DNA from 4 places in the Kitasatospora brasiliensis genome. Region 3 is predicted to be linked to each of the others. Evidence: riboswitches for the same ligand, from Rfam matches in the RefSeq annotation. Region 3 holds a riboswitch; each other region holds the start of a gene.
What was found. A riboswitch is a leader RNA that binds a small molecule or an ion and turns the genes downstream of it on or off. The one in region 3 is predicted to bind cobalamin.

Region 1: it holds a riboswitch for cobalamin, as region 3 does, so the genes downstream of both, QWJ13_RS00270 (prenyltransferase/squalene oxidase repeat-containing protein) here and QWJ13_RS24150 (cobalamin biosynthesis protein) in region 3, are expected to answer to the same signal.
Region 2: it holds a riboswitch for cobalamin, as region 3 does, so the genes downstream of both, QWJ13_RS21205 (ribonucleoside-diphosphate reductase subunit alpha) here and QWJ13_RS24150 (cobalamin biosynthesis protein) in region 3, are expected to answer to the same signal.
Region 4: it holds a riboswitch for cobalamin, as region 3 does, so the genes downstream of both, nicT (Nickel transporter NicT) here and QWJ13_RS24150 (cobalamin biosynthesis protein) in region 3, are expected to answer to the same signal.

Annotation. Positions count from the first base shown of each region.
Region 1 covers NZ_JAUOOW010000001.1:68,091-71,388, reverse strand. The annotation lists gene QWJ13_RS00275 (prenyltransferase/squalene oxidase repeat-containing protein) at 1-807, opposite strand, end outside; cobalamin riboswitch at 929-1,006, opposite strand; cobalamin riboswitch at 1,110-1,247, shown strand; gene QWJ13_RS00270 (prenyltransferase/squalene oxidase repeat-containing protein) at 1,354-3,298, shown strand, end outside.
Region 2 covers NZ_JAUOOW010000005.1:371,842-375,139, forward strand. The annotation lists gene QWJ13_RS21200 (ArnT family glycosyltransferase) at 1-580, shown strand, start outside; cobalamin riboswitch at 630-784, shown strand; gene QWJ13_RS21205 (ribonucleoside-diphosphate reductase subunit alpha) at 979-3,298, shown strand, end outside.
Region 3 covers NZ_JAUOOW010000006.1:300,033-303,330, forward strand. The annotation lists gene QWJ13_RS24145 (alpha/beta hydrolase family protein) at 1-373, opposite strand, end outside; cobalamin riboswitch at 752-883, shown strand; gene QWJ13_RS24150 (cobalamin biosynthesis protein) at 1,024-2,019, shown strand; gene QWJ13_RS24155 (cobyric acid synthase) at 2,016-3,298, shown strand, end outside.
Region 4 covers NZ_JAUOOW010000001.1:575,869-579,166, reverse strand. The annotation lists gene QWJ13_RS02590 (hypothetical protein) at 1-1,568, opposite strand, end outside; cobalamin riboswitch at 1,727-1,937, shown strand; gene nicT (Nickel transporter NicT) at 1,969-3,087, shown strand; gene QWJ13_RS02580 (M24 family metallopeptidase) at 3,191-3,298, shown strand, end outside.

The DNA.
Region 1 (3,298 bases), on a different contig from region 3:
CATCGCCTTGAAGGCGCCGTTCAGCGGGTTGAAGTTGTTCTTCAGGAAGGTCTTGGCCGCGACCACGGCCGGGTCGGTGTTGGGCACCCCGGCCGCGCAGAGCGAGGCCATCGCGGCGCCGGTCATGTCGATGTCGCCGGGCTGGCCGAGCGCGGTCGGGTCGCCCGCGGCCTTGCTGTAGTTCCAGCCGCCGTCGGTGTGCTGGTTGGCGCGCACCGCGGCGACCGAGAGGTCCAGCAATGGCTGCGGCACCCGCTGGGCGCCGGCCTGGGTACGGGCGCCGCCGAGGGCGAGCAGGGCGAAGACGGTGCCGTTGAAGTTGGCGGACGAGCCGTAGTAGCCGGGCTCGGCGGTCTGCCAGTAGGACACCGCGTCGGCGACCAGGTTGCGGCCGGGGCCGACCCGGGCCGGATCGATGCCCGCCGCATAGGAGTTGAGGATGCCGCGCTCGTAGTCGGTGACCACCGGGTTGGCGCTCGGCCAGGTCGGCGCGGCGAGCTGGTTGCGGTACACCAGGCGGGCGTTCTTGGTGGTGTCGCCGCCCGGGGTGATGTCGGCGGCGGCGGTACCGGCGGCCGCGAAGGCGCTGAACGCCCACTCGTTGGACAGGCCGCTGCCCGCGTAGCCGCCGTCCGCGCCCTGGAGGGTGCGCAGGTAGGCGACGCCGTTGGCGCGGGAGGTGGCGATCTGGGCGGGGGTGGCGGTGGCCTGGGCCGGTATCGCGGTGGCGAGCGCGCAGCCGGCGGCGGCCAGGACGGCGGCGGCGGCGAGGCCGCGGCGAGCGGTGAGACGGGAGGCGGTGGTCACGGGAAGGGCTCCTGGGGTAGGGGGCTCCGACCGTGCCCGTGCGTCGACGGAGGTGCGCCGGCGCGGGGGCGGCCGACGCCCGGATCGCGTGGACGTACTTCCGCAGAGCTGTGTGGCCGCCGGGCATTCGGGCTCGCGGGGTGGACGAACCACCCCGTACACCGCTGCGCGTCAGCCCCGGATTCGCACCGGGTTCCCCCGCTCGGCCGAGCCGGGACGTTACCGCATTCCGGCCCCTACCGGCCGTGACGTAGGCGATATGACGAACCGTTGACCCTGCGGGTGGGCGCGTGGTCTGATGAAGCGTTTTTCCTCCGTGGCTGTCAGGGGAAGCCGGTTCGACTCCGGCGCTGTCCCGCAACCGTGTGCCCGTCGTGGCGAGCCCCTCCGGCTCGTGGCGACGGACGAGCCGGAATGCCTGCACCGCGGAATACGCACGAGCGTCGTCGAGGACTGCGACGCGGTACGGAACGCCCCCGCTCCGGGGAGCGCCCTGCTGCACCCGCGTGTCCGCGACCGGCGCCGGAGTCACAGGGAGTCGTTTCCGTGCCGGTCCACAGACACCGTCCCACCGGGTGGCGGCGAGGCACCGCCGCCCCGGCGGCGGCCACCGCCCTGACCGCGGGCAGCCTGGCCCTGGCGGCACTGCCCGCGACCGCGCACGCGGACCCGATGGAGCAGTGCACCGCCACCTCCGGCGCCGTCGTCGCGGTCGACTTCGGCCCCTTCGGCGGCGGAGTGCTGCGCGGGTGCGACGCCCACCCCACCACCGGGATGAACCTGCTGCACAACGCCGGGTTCGCCACCACCGGCACCGCCCATGACGGCCCCGGCTTCATCTGCCGGCTCGGCAACACCGAGTTCAACGGCGGCACCCAGTACCCGACCCCCGACAAGGAGGCCTGCGTCAACACCCCGCAGGCCACCGGGTACTGGTCGTACTGGATCGCCCCGGCCGGACAGGACACCTGGAAGTACGCCACGCTCGGCGCGATGTCCCAGAAGCCCGGGCCCGGCGAGGTCGAGGCCTGGGTGTACGGCGGCACCGACATCGGCGGCACCAGCGGGGCGCCGACCTTCAGCCCGGCGTCGGTCCGCGCCACCGGCGGCGCCTCGCCCTCGCCGAGCGGCGGCGCCACGCCGACCCCGACCGGCACCCCGACCACGACCCCCACCGGCACCCCGAAGCCGCCGCAGGGCGACCTGCCCGCCGCCGCCCGCTGGCTGATCGGCCGGCTGACCGACGGCGACCACGTGGTCGACCCCGACTGGGGCACCCTCGACCACGCCGCGACCGCCAACACCGCCCTCGCGCTCGCGGCGGCCGGCGGGCACGACGACACCCTGCGCAAGCTCGTCGCCTACCTCGCCGCCCACACCGGGGAGTTCGCCTTCCCCGCAGGCGCCGACGCGGCCCCCGACGTCCGGGGCGCCGCGCTGCTCGCCCTGGTCGCCGAGGTCACCGGCGGCAACCCGAGCGACTTCGGCGGCCACGACCTGATCGCCGCGCTCTCCTCCCACCTCTGTGAGGCCCCCGGCCGGGGCGGCGCCTGCGCCGCCGCCGGGGACTTCGAGGGCGCCTCCTGGCCCGTCAACCAGACCCTCGGCCTGCTCGCCCTCGCCCGCGCGGGCGTCGCCGTCCCGCAGAGCGCCGTCGACCGGCTGCTCTCCGCCCAGTGCGCCGACGGCGGCTTCTCCCCCGTCTACGTCGGCCCCCGCGAGCCCTGCGACGCCGACCCGGGCACCAGCGCCATGGCCTCCCTCGCCTTGCGCCGGACCGGCACCGCCGCCGACCGGACCGGGCGCTCCGACGCCTGGATCCTGAGCCGCCAACTGCCCGACGGCGCGCTGCCGGTGGACCCCACGTCCGGCGCGGGCGACAGCTACACCACGGCCCTCGCCGCCCAGGCCCTGCGCCAGGCGGGCCGGGCCCAGGCCCGGACGGCCGCCATCGGCTGGCTCGCCGCCCGGCAGCTGCCCGACGGCGGCTTCGGCACCGACCCGACGGCCACCCAGTCCGCCGGCTACGTCACCGAACAGGCCGTCCTGGCCCTGGCCGGCACCGACCTCGCCGAGCTGACCCACGACATCACCACCCCGCAGCCCGGCGGCCGGATGCCCGACCTCGCCAAGGGCGGCGCCTACCTCACCGATCCGGCCCGACTGCTGGACGGCCACTACTACGAGTCCGTCCCGGGCACCGGCTTCGGCGACTTCGGCCTCACCATCGACGCCGGCTTCGCGCTCGCCGCCACCGGCACGGACGACGCCGCGCTGCGCCGCCTCGCCGACTTCTTCGACCGCGGCGGCAAGGACGGCGGCGGCCGCGGCGTCAACGAATGGACGGGCGCGGGCACCGAGTTCGCCGGCGGCGGCTCGATCGGCAAGGCGGCGCTGTTCGCCGAGGTGACCGGCCGCAACCCGCGCGCCTTCGCCGGGCAGGACCTGATCGCCGCCCTGGCCGCGATGGTCTGCACCGAGCGCGGCCGGG
Region 2 (3,298 bases), on a different contig from region 3:
GCTGATCCCCGCCGCCCACCTGTGGACCGGCACCTCCGGCGCGCTGTTCCGCCACCTCGGCTACGGCGCGCTGCTGGCCGCCCCGCTCGCCGGCGTCGGCCTGACCCGGCTGGTCGGCGCCCACTTCCGCCACCCGCAGCTGGGCATCCTGGTCTGGGTCGCGCTGCTCGCCCTCGGCCTGGAGCAGTCCGCGCTGCGCTACCAGAACGGCCCCGACTCCGGCCGCCTGCTGGCCGTCCTGCGGGTCCACACGGACCCCCAGGGCCACTACCTCACCGAGGTCGACGGACTCGCCGAGTACTACCTCGGCGGCGTCTCCAAGCCCGAGCAGTGGGTCTCCGCGCGCACCGGCACGGAGTACCGCGACGCCGCCGGCGCGCAGCACCACGGGGACGCCGGCAGCGTGGCCGCGATCCGCGACGGATGGTTCTCCATGGTCGTCCTCGACAGCACCGCGCCGAAGGCCACCGACCGGGCCCTGAGCGACGCCCTGACGGCCTCCGGGCAGTACCGGCTGATCGCCCAATTCACGTCGCCGACCGGCGATTCGAGTACGTACAAGGTCTATCTGAAGCACTGACCGGCCACCCGGCCCACCCACACCCGCGACACGACAGGCACAACATATGGTGCCGCCGCAAGCTGGCGGCACTACATGTATGCTCGCTACTGCTGTCGACGCAGGGGAACCCGGTGCGAATCCGGGACTGCCCCGCAGCGGTGTGCGAGCGGCTCCAGCAGCCGTGCCGCGAGTCCGAGTACCTGCCGACAGCCTGCGCCACGGCCCTCCCGCAGAGGCCGCGCCAGCATCAGCAGTACACCTCCGGGCCTCGCGGGCGGGCCGGGGAGTCACCGTCGCGCGACGCCGTTTTGGCGTTCGCGCTGTGCTCCCCTGCCCCGAACGGCCCGGCGGCCCCCGATCACCGCCGCCGATCGCCGCCAGGAGAGAGCGCCTTGACCACCGCCGCCTCAGTCACCCTGCCCACCCAGGGCACCGGTACCGCCTTCACCGACCCGACGGTCTCCGACCCCGGCGGCGCCCTGCTGCGGCTGCTCACCGACCGCAGCACCGACCTCACCGAGGTCGACCCCGGCCATGTCGCCGCCGCCGCGCTGCGCGGCCGCCACGCCGGCTCGGACTTCGCCGAGCTGCGCGGGCTGGCCGTGGACGCCGCCGCGTCGATGATCGCCGAGGACCCGCAGTACTCGAAGCTGGCCGCCCGCCTGCTCGCGCTGGAGATCGTCGACGAGGCGAACAGCCAGGGCTCGGTCTCCTTCTCCGCCTCGATCGCCGTCGGCCACGCCGAGGGCCTGATCGGCGACACCACCGCGGACTTCGTCGCCAAGCACGCCGCCGCCCTGGACGCGCTGATCGACACCGCCGGCGACGACCGGTTCGAGTACTTCGGCCTGCGCACCGTGCAGTCCCGCTACCTGCTGCGCCACCCGATCACCCGCAAGGTGATCGAGACCCCGCAGCACTTCCTGCTCCGCGTCGCCTGTGGCCTGGCGGTCGGCGACAACGAGCAGTCCGTGCGCGAGGTCTCCGAGCTGTACGGCCTGATGAGCCGCCTGGAGTACCTGACCTCCTCGCCGACGCTCTTCAACTCCGGCACCCGCCACCCGCAGATGTCCAGCTGCTACCTGCTGGACTCGCCGCTGGACAACCTGGACTCGATCTACAACCGCTACGCGCAGATCGCCCGCCTGTCCAAGCACGCCGGCGGCATCGGCCTGTCCTACTCGCGCATCCGCTCGCGCGGCAGCCTGATCCGCGGCACCAACGGCAAGTCCAACGGCATCGTGCCGTTCCTGCGCACCCTCGACTCCTCGGTCGCCGCCGTCAACCAGGGCGGCCGCCGCAAGGGCGCGGCCTGCGTCTACCTGGAGACCTGGCACGCCGACATCGAGGAGTTCCTGGAGCTCCGCGACAACACCGGCGAAGAGGCCCGCCGCACCCACAACCTCAACCTGGCCCACTGGATCCCGGACGAGTTCATGCGCCGGGTCAACGCCAACGAGGACTGGTCGCTGTTCTCCCCGGCCGACGTCCCCGAGCTGGTCGACCTGTGGGGCGCCGAGTTCGACGAGGCCTACCGCAAGGCCGAGCTGGCCGGCAAGGCCGTGCGCACCATCCCCGCGCAGACCCTGTACGCCCGCATGATGCGCACCCTGGCGCAGACCGGCAACGGCTGGATGACCTTCAAGGACGCCTCCAACCGCGCCGCCAACCAGACCGCGCTGCCGGGCCGCACCGTGCACTCCTCCAACCTGTGCACGGAGATCCTGGAGGTCACGGACGACTCCGAGACCGCCGTCTGCAACCTGGGCTCGGTCAACCTCGGCGCCCACGTGGCCCCCGGTGCCTCCGCCGACGACCTGCTGGGCGCGATGGACTGGGAGCGGCTGGACGCCACCGTGCGCACCGCCGTCACCTTCCTCGACCGCGTGGTGGACATCAACTTCTACCCGACCAGCGAGGCCGGGACGTCCAACTCCCGCTGGCGCCCCGTGGGCCTCGGCGTGATGGGCCTCCAGGACGTCTTCTTCAAGCTGCGGATCGACTTCGACTCCGCCCAGGCGAAGGCCCTGTCCACCCTGATCGCCGAGCGCATCATGCTCACCGCCTACGAGCGCTCCGCCGACCTCGCCGAGCAGCTCGGCCGCCACGAGGCGTACGGCGAGACCCGCGCCGCCCGCGGCGAACTGCACATCGACCACTTCGACGTGGCCCCCCAGTGGGGCGAGAAGTGGGACGCGCTGCGCGCCCGCATCGCCGTCACCGGCCTGCGCAACTCGCTGCTGCTGGCCATCGCGCCGACCGCGACGATCGCCTCCATCGCCGGCGTGTACGAGTGCATCGAGCCGCAGGTGTCCAACCTGTTCAAGCGCGAGACCCTCTCCGGCGAGTTCCTCCAGGTCAACCCGTACCTGGTGCGCGAGCTCAAGGAGCTCGGCGTCTGGGACCAGCAGACCCGCGACGCCCTGCGCGACGCCAACGGCTCCGTCCAGGACCTCAACTGGCTGCCCGCCGAGGTCCGTTCGCTGTACCGCACCGCCTGGGAGCTGCCGCAGCGCGCGCTGATCGACCTGGCCGCCGCGCGCATGCCGTACCTGGACCAGAGCCAGTCCCTGAACCTGTTCATGGCGGCGCCGACCATCGGCAAGCTCAGCTCGATGTACGCCTACGCGTGGAAGGTCGGTCTCAAGACCACCTACTACCTGCGTTCGCGCCCGGCCACCCGCATCGCCCAGGCCGCGCCCGGTGCCGCCCGTGCCGCCGCGCCCGCGCCCGTGC
Region 3 (3,298 bases):
CGAGGCCGAGCGCCTCGGCGGGGTCGCCGAGCAGAACACGGGGTGTGAAGCGGACCTCGGTCCCGGGGGTGAGGGTGCCGCGCTCGGCGCGGACCAGCCGTCGGGTGACGCCCCGCTCGTCGCTGTGCAGGATCTCCTCCACGACCGCGTGCCCGCCGTCCCCCCACTCGACCGCCCAGCGGCCCGGGCGCAGGCTCGCCGGGCCGCGGGTGAAGGTGACCCGGCCGGGAGCCAGGTCCCGGACCAGGACCGGCCCGGACTCCCGGGCGGCGGTCGCCGGACGGACCAGCCGCTCGGAGGCCCGACGACCGACCACCAGCACGGCTGCCCCGACCGCGGCGGCCGCCACGACGGCGGCGGTTCCCCAACGCATCTCGCTCCCCTGCTCTGTTGTTCACGTGCTCCGCTGTTCACGTGGCCTGTTGCTCACGTGCCCCGCTCTTCACGTGCTCCGCTGCTCACGTGCCCGCTGCTCACGGACCGGACGGTGTTCGTGCACCAGTTCACCGGCATACCGCCCGCCCGGCCACCGGACTGGGCCGTTCGGGTCACCGGGGGCGGCCCGACGACATGGGAAGAGGCACCGGGGAGGTGCCGGAAAGGTGCTGAGGAGGCGTCGGAAACGAACGGTGCGTCGGTGACGATCCCACCGGCCGTCAGCCCCGCCCGCGTGTGACCAACCCCTCCGTGACCTCGGTTGACTCCCGCTTCGAGCCCGTGATGGGATCCTGAGGCCAAACGGAGGCATGGAGAGGAAGCCGGTGGAATTCCGGCGCGGTCCCGCCACTGTCACCGGGAAGCACGCTCGGAACAACGCCACGGCGGCCGTCGAAGGCCGCTGGAAGGCTCCGGGAGTGCGTTCGACCCGGAAGCCAGGAGACTCTCGCCCCCGTCACGTCGATCCAGGGCGCGGACCCTGAGTGAGGACACGCACGCGATGCAGGCTGCCCCGCCCTGCCGGACGCCGAGCTGCCTTCCGCCGTGCGGCCGATGACCCCGCTGACGCCGTCTCCACGCCCGCTGGTGCCTGCTCCCCGCCCACTGGCGCCTGCTCCGCGCCCGCTGACCCGCGCCGTCGCCTTCGCACTCGGCGCCGTCGCGGGTTACGCCGCCGACGCCCGCTTCGCCGACCCCCGCCGGGGCCACCCGGTGGCCGTCTTCGGCAGCGCCGCGACCCGGCTGGAGCGACGGCTGTGGCGCGACGACCGGGCCACCGGCGCCGGGTACACGGCGCTGTGCGTGGGCGCGGTCGCGGCGGGCGCGCTCGCCATGGACCGTACGGTCGGCCGACGCCCGCTGGGCCGGGCGGCGCTGGCGGCGGCCGCGACCTGGACGGTGCTCGGCGGCACCTCGCTGACCAGGGAGGCGCGCACCATCGGCCGTTCGCTGGCCGCCGACGACCTCGCGGCCGCCCGGGAGCGGCTGCCGCACTTGTGCGGACGGGACCCGAGCGCGCTGGACGGGCAGCAGATCGCCCGGGCGGTGGTCGAGTCGGTCGCCGAGAACACCGCCGACGCCGTGGTGAACGCGCTGACCTGGGGCGCCCTGGCCGGCACCCCCGGCCTGCTGGCCTTCCGCGCCGTCAACACCCTGGACGCGATGGTGGGCCACCGTTCGCCGCGCTACGCCCGCTTCGGCTGGGCCTCGGCCCGGCTGGACGACCTGGCGGGCTGGCCCGGCGCCCGGCTGACGGCGCTGCTGACGGTGGCCGCCGCGCCCGAGCCCCGGACCGCCTGGCGGGTCTGGCGCCGGGACGGCTCCGCGCACCCGAGCCCGAACGCGGGCCAGGCGGAGGCGGCGTTCGCCGGCGCGGTGGGCGTCCGGCTGGGCGGGACGCTCCGGTACGGAGAGCGGGTGGAGGACCGGCCGGTCCTGGGCGCGGAGCTGCGGCCGGTGACGGTGGACGACATCGAGCGGGCCTGCGCGCTCTCCCGGCGGGTGGGCGCGCTGGCGCTGGGCACCGCGGTCGCCGGGCACGTGCTGCTGCGCACGCTCCTGAAGAAGAGGGGACGGGTATGACGAACGCGCTGCTGGTCGCTGGGACGACCTCGGACGCGGGCAAGAGCGTGGTGACGGCCGGGATCTGCCGTTGGCTCGCCCGCCAGGGCGCCCGGGTCGCGCCGTTCAAGGCGCAGAACATGTCGCTCAACTCCTTCGTCACCGCCGACGGCGCGGAGATCGGCCGCGCCCAGGCGATGCAGGCGCAGGCCGCCCGGGTGGAGCCGGAGGCCGCGATGAACCCGGTGCTGCTCAAGCCCGGCGCGGACGGTCGCAGCCAGGTGGTGCTGCTGGGCCGGCCGGTCGCCGAGGTGGGCGCGCTGGACTACCGCGAGCGCAAGCCCGTCCTGCTGGAGCGCTCCCTGGAGTGCCTGGCCGATCTGCGCCGCCGCTACGACGTGGTGGTCTGCGAGGGCGCGGGCTCGCCCGCCGAGATCAACCTGCGTGACCGCGACATCGCCAACATGGGCCTGGCCACGGCCGCCGACCTGCCGGTGGTGGTGGTCGGGGACATCGACCGCGGCGGGGTCTTCGCGGCGATGTACGGGACGCTGGCGCTGCTGTCCGCGGAGGACCAGCGGCACGTGGCGGGCTGGTTCGTCAACAAGTTCCGCGGCGACGCGCGGCTGCTCGCGCCCGGCCTGGAGATGCTGCGCGAGCTGACCGGCCGTCCGGTGCTGGGCACCCTGCCGATGCTGCCCGGACTCTGGCTGGACGCCGAGGACTCGCTGGACCTGTCCACCGTGGTGGAACGGACGGACGGACGCGGGCCGCTCGGCGCGGACGTGCTGCGGGTGACGGTGGTGCGCTTCCCCCGGCTGTCCAACTTCACCGACCTGGACGCGCTCGCCCAGGAGCCCGGCGTGCTGGTGCGCTGGGCGACCAGGCCGGAGGAGCTGGCCGACGCCGACCTGGTGGTGCTGCCCGGCACCCGAGCCACCGTCGCGGACCTCGCCTGGCTGCGCGAGCGGGGCCTGGAGTCGGCCCTGCGGGCGCGGGCGGAGGACGGACTGCCGATCCTCGGCGTCTGCGGCGGCTACCAGATGCTGGCGCACTCGATCGTGGACGAGGTCGAGTCGAAGGCGGGCGCGGTCGAGGGGCTCGCGCTGCTGCCGACGCGGGTGCGCTTCGGCGTGGAGAAGGTGCTGGCCCGGCCGGTCGGCGAGGCGTTCGGGCAGCGGGTCGAGGGTTATGAGATCCACCACGGGGTGGTGGCGGTCGAGGGCGGGGAGACCTTCCTGGACGGCTGCCGGATGGGCTCGGTGTGGGGCACCACCTGGCACGGCGCGCTGGAGAACGA
Region 4 (3,298 bases), on a different contig from region 3:
GCCACCGCGGAGCCGAGCAGCAGCGGGTCGACGCCGGGGTCGGGGCGCTCCCAGTCCGGCTCGGCGCGGGCCTCCAGGAGCAGGCCGCCGCGCAGCCGGAGCAGGTGGCGGGCCGGGCCGAGGGCGGCCACCGCGACGGCGAGGCCGGGCAGTTCGGTGGCGGAGTCGGTGAGCCAGCGGGTGGCGGGGCGTTCGGCGCGCACCTCCGTCCGGGCGAGGACCTCCGCGGTGTAGCGCAGGGCGTCGCCGGGGTGTTCGTCGGTGAGGGCGTGGAAGCCGCGCGGGGTGTGGTCGTTCGGGTCGAAGGGGTAGCGCCGCAGGCTCACCTCCGTCCCCTCGCTCTTGCCCTCGACGTCGTACGCGGTGGGCCGCTCGGCGGTCTCGGGGTGCGGCGCGGGCTTGGGGTAGGGCGGCAGGGCCGGCTCGTCCGCGGGTTCGTCCAACCGGTCCAGGAAGGAGTAGAGCAGCGGGCGCAGCAGCCGGGCGGATTCGCCGCGGTGGGCGAGGGAGCGGTCGGTGATCCCGCGCAGGGCGGCCGGGTCCTGGGCGAGGGCCCGTTCGACCTGGGCGGCGAGGTCGCCGTCGGGGTCGAGGACGGGCGCGTTCTGGCCGAAGTCGTAGCTGGGGGAGCGCGGGTCGAGTTCGGCGGCGCCGGTGGCGACCAGCACGGTGGGGCGCTCCAGGGCGGCGCCGTAGAAGGAGACCGAGCCGTGGTCGCCGATCAGGAGGTCGGCGGCGACCAGGGCGGTCTGCCAGCCCTGGTGGGGCGGGATCAGGCGCAGGCCCATCCGGCGGGCGCCGTCGAGCAGGGCCTCGGGGTCGTGCCGGCTCCAGATGTTGGGGTGCAGCACCACGGCGACGGTGTACTCGTCGGCGGGCAGCCGGCGGACCAGCCGCTGGGGGAGGTCGGGGCGGCGGCCGAATAACGAGTGCTCGCTCCAGGTGGAGTTGACGACGACGAGCCGCCGCCCGTCGACGGCGCCGAGGGCGGCGCGGTAGCCGTCCCGGGAGCGCCGGCTGGCGAGCATCCGGTCGAAGCACGGGTCGCCGACCACCCGGGCGACGTCCAGCGCCTCGGGGCAGGAGACCCGCAGCCGGTCCAGTTGCTCGGGGTGGGAGAGGCCGAGGACGTCCACGAACACCCGTCCGCGGTGGGTGAGTTCGTTCCGGGACAGGCCGGCGGCGCTGACCGCGTCGCCGGTGGACTCGGTGACCAGGCGGTTGTAGCCGGCGCCGTGCGGGAGGACGACGAGGCGGGCGTCCAGGCGGTGCATGGAGGAGTGGACGGCGCAGGCGACGGCCAGGTCGAAGCGGCGGCGGACGGCGTCCTCCCAGTCCAGCACGGTGAAGCCGGGCAGGCCGTGCAGGTACTCGTCCAGGGCGCGGTCGGCGAAGGCGGAGCCGGGGTTGACGGTGAAGTACCGCTCGACGCCGTCCGGGCTCAGCAGGGTGAGGACGTCCAGGACCCGGGTGGCCGAGGTGAGGGTGCGGGCGACCGCCAGCACGCGGGCCCTGACCGGCCGGGTGTTCCAGCGGTCGGCGGGCCAGACGTGGGGGTGGGACGGCACACCATGATCGTACTCATCGGGCCCGGCGGCGGCGCGCCCTTCCGGAGATCGGGTCGGCCGGATGTACGGGACGCGTGCGGGCGTCCGCGTCCGGCGGCGTTCTGTGATTCCGGACACCTGCGCAGGTCTGGGGCCTTGCACGGGTCGGGTGAGGCCCCTACCGTGTTGCCCGCCGTGGTGCTCGGGAAGACCGGTGACGGACCCTCAGGGGTCCCAGCCCGGAGCGGCCCTCGCCACTGTGATCGGGTCGTTCCTCCGCCCGTGGAGGAGCGTCGCCGGTACCCATGAAGCCACTGGGCGCCTCGCGCCTGGGAAGGCGGGTACGGGTGTCCCGTAAGCCAGGAGACCGGCCACGGCATCTCACGAGGTATTCCACGAGGTGCTGGAGCGTGATCCGCAGATGACCCTGCCCGAAACCGTGGCCGGCGGCGCCAAGCCGGCCCCCTCCGTGCTGCCCACCTTCGCGTGGCGGCGCGAGGACACCGTCCGTACGGTCGGGCTGATGGGGGTGATCCTGGCCATGCACGTGGTGGCCTTCGGCACCCTGATCTTCCTGGTCGCACCCGAGAAGTACGAGGTCGGCACCCAGGTCTTCGGGGTGGGCCTGGGCATCACCGCCTACACCCTCGGCATGCGGCACGCCTTCGACGCCGACCACATCGCGGTGATCGACAACACCACCCGCAAGCTGATGGCGGACGGGAAGCGGCCGGTCTCGGTGGGCTTCTGGTTCGCCCTCGGGCACTCCTCGATGGTGGTGCTGATGGCCGCCCTGGTGGCGGGCGGGGCGCAGCTGGCGAACACCCTGATGGACGACGAGTCGACCACCCACAAGTGGCTCGGCGTGGTCGGGACGACCACCTCCGGCGTGTTCCTCTACCTGATCGGCGCGCTCAACCTGGCGGCGCTGCTCGGCATCCTCAAGGTGTTCCGGGCGATGCGGGCCGGGCAGTTCGACGAGAAGGAGCTGGAGGCGCACCTGGACTCGCGGGGCTTCATGGCCCGGGTGCTGAACCGGGCGACCCGCTCGATCACCCGGCCGGGGCAGATGTTCCCGGTGGGGATGGTGCTGGGCCTGGGCTTCGACACCGCGACCGAGGTCACCCTGATGGTGATGGCCGGTTCGGGCGCGGCCTCGGGGCTGCCCTGGTACGCGATCGTCTGCCTGCCGTTGCTGTTCGCGGCCGGGATGAGCCTGTTCGACACCCTGGACGGGACGTTCATGAACTTCGCGTACCAGTGGGCCTTCGCCAACCCGGTGCGGAAGGTGTACTACAACCTGACCATCACCGGTCTGTCGATCGCGGTGGCCTTCATCATCGGCACCATCGAGCTGGTCGGGGTGCTGCACGAGAAGCTCGACCTGACCGACCCGGTCACCGGGTTCATCGCGGACATCTCGCTGGACAACGTCGGCTACGCGATCGCCGGGCTGTTCGTGGTGGTCTGGGCGATCGCGATCGGGTACTGGAAGCTCGCCCGGGTCGAGAAGCGCTGGACGCCCGCCGGGGAGTCCTGAGACGCGGCGGAGCGGGGGGCGCAGGGGGCGCGCCGGGGTCACCGGGGGTTCCGGCGGGGGAGCTCGGCGGGCGGTTCGGGCCGGGGGTTCGTAGGCTCGACGCATGGCGGATGCGTACGCGGGGCGGCGGGAGCGGGTGAGGGAGCACTGCGGTGCGGCCGGGGCCGACGCGGCGCTGATCACCCGCGCGGCGAACGTGCGGTACCTGACG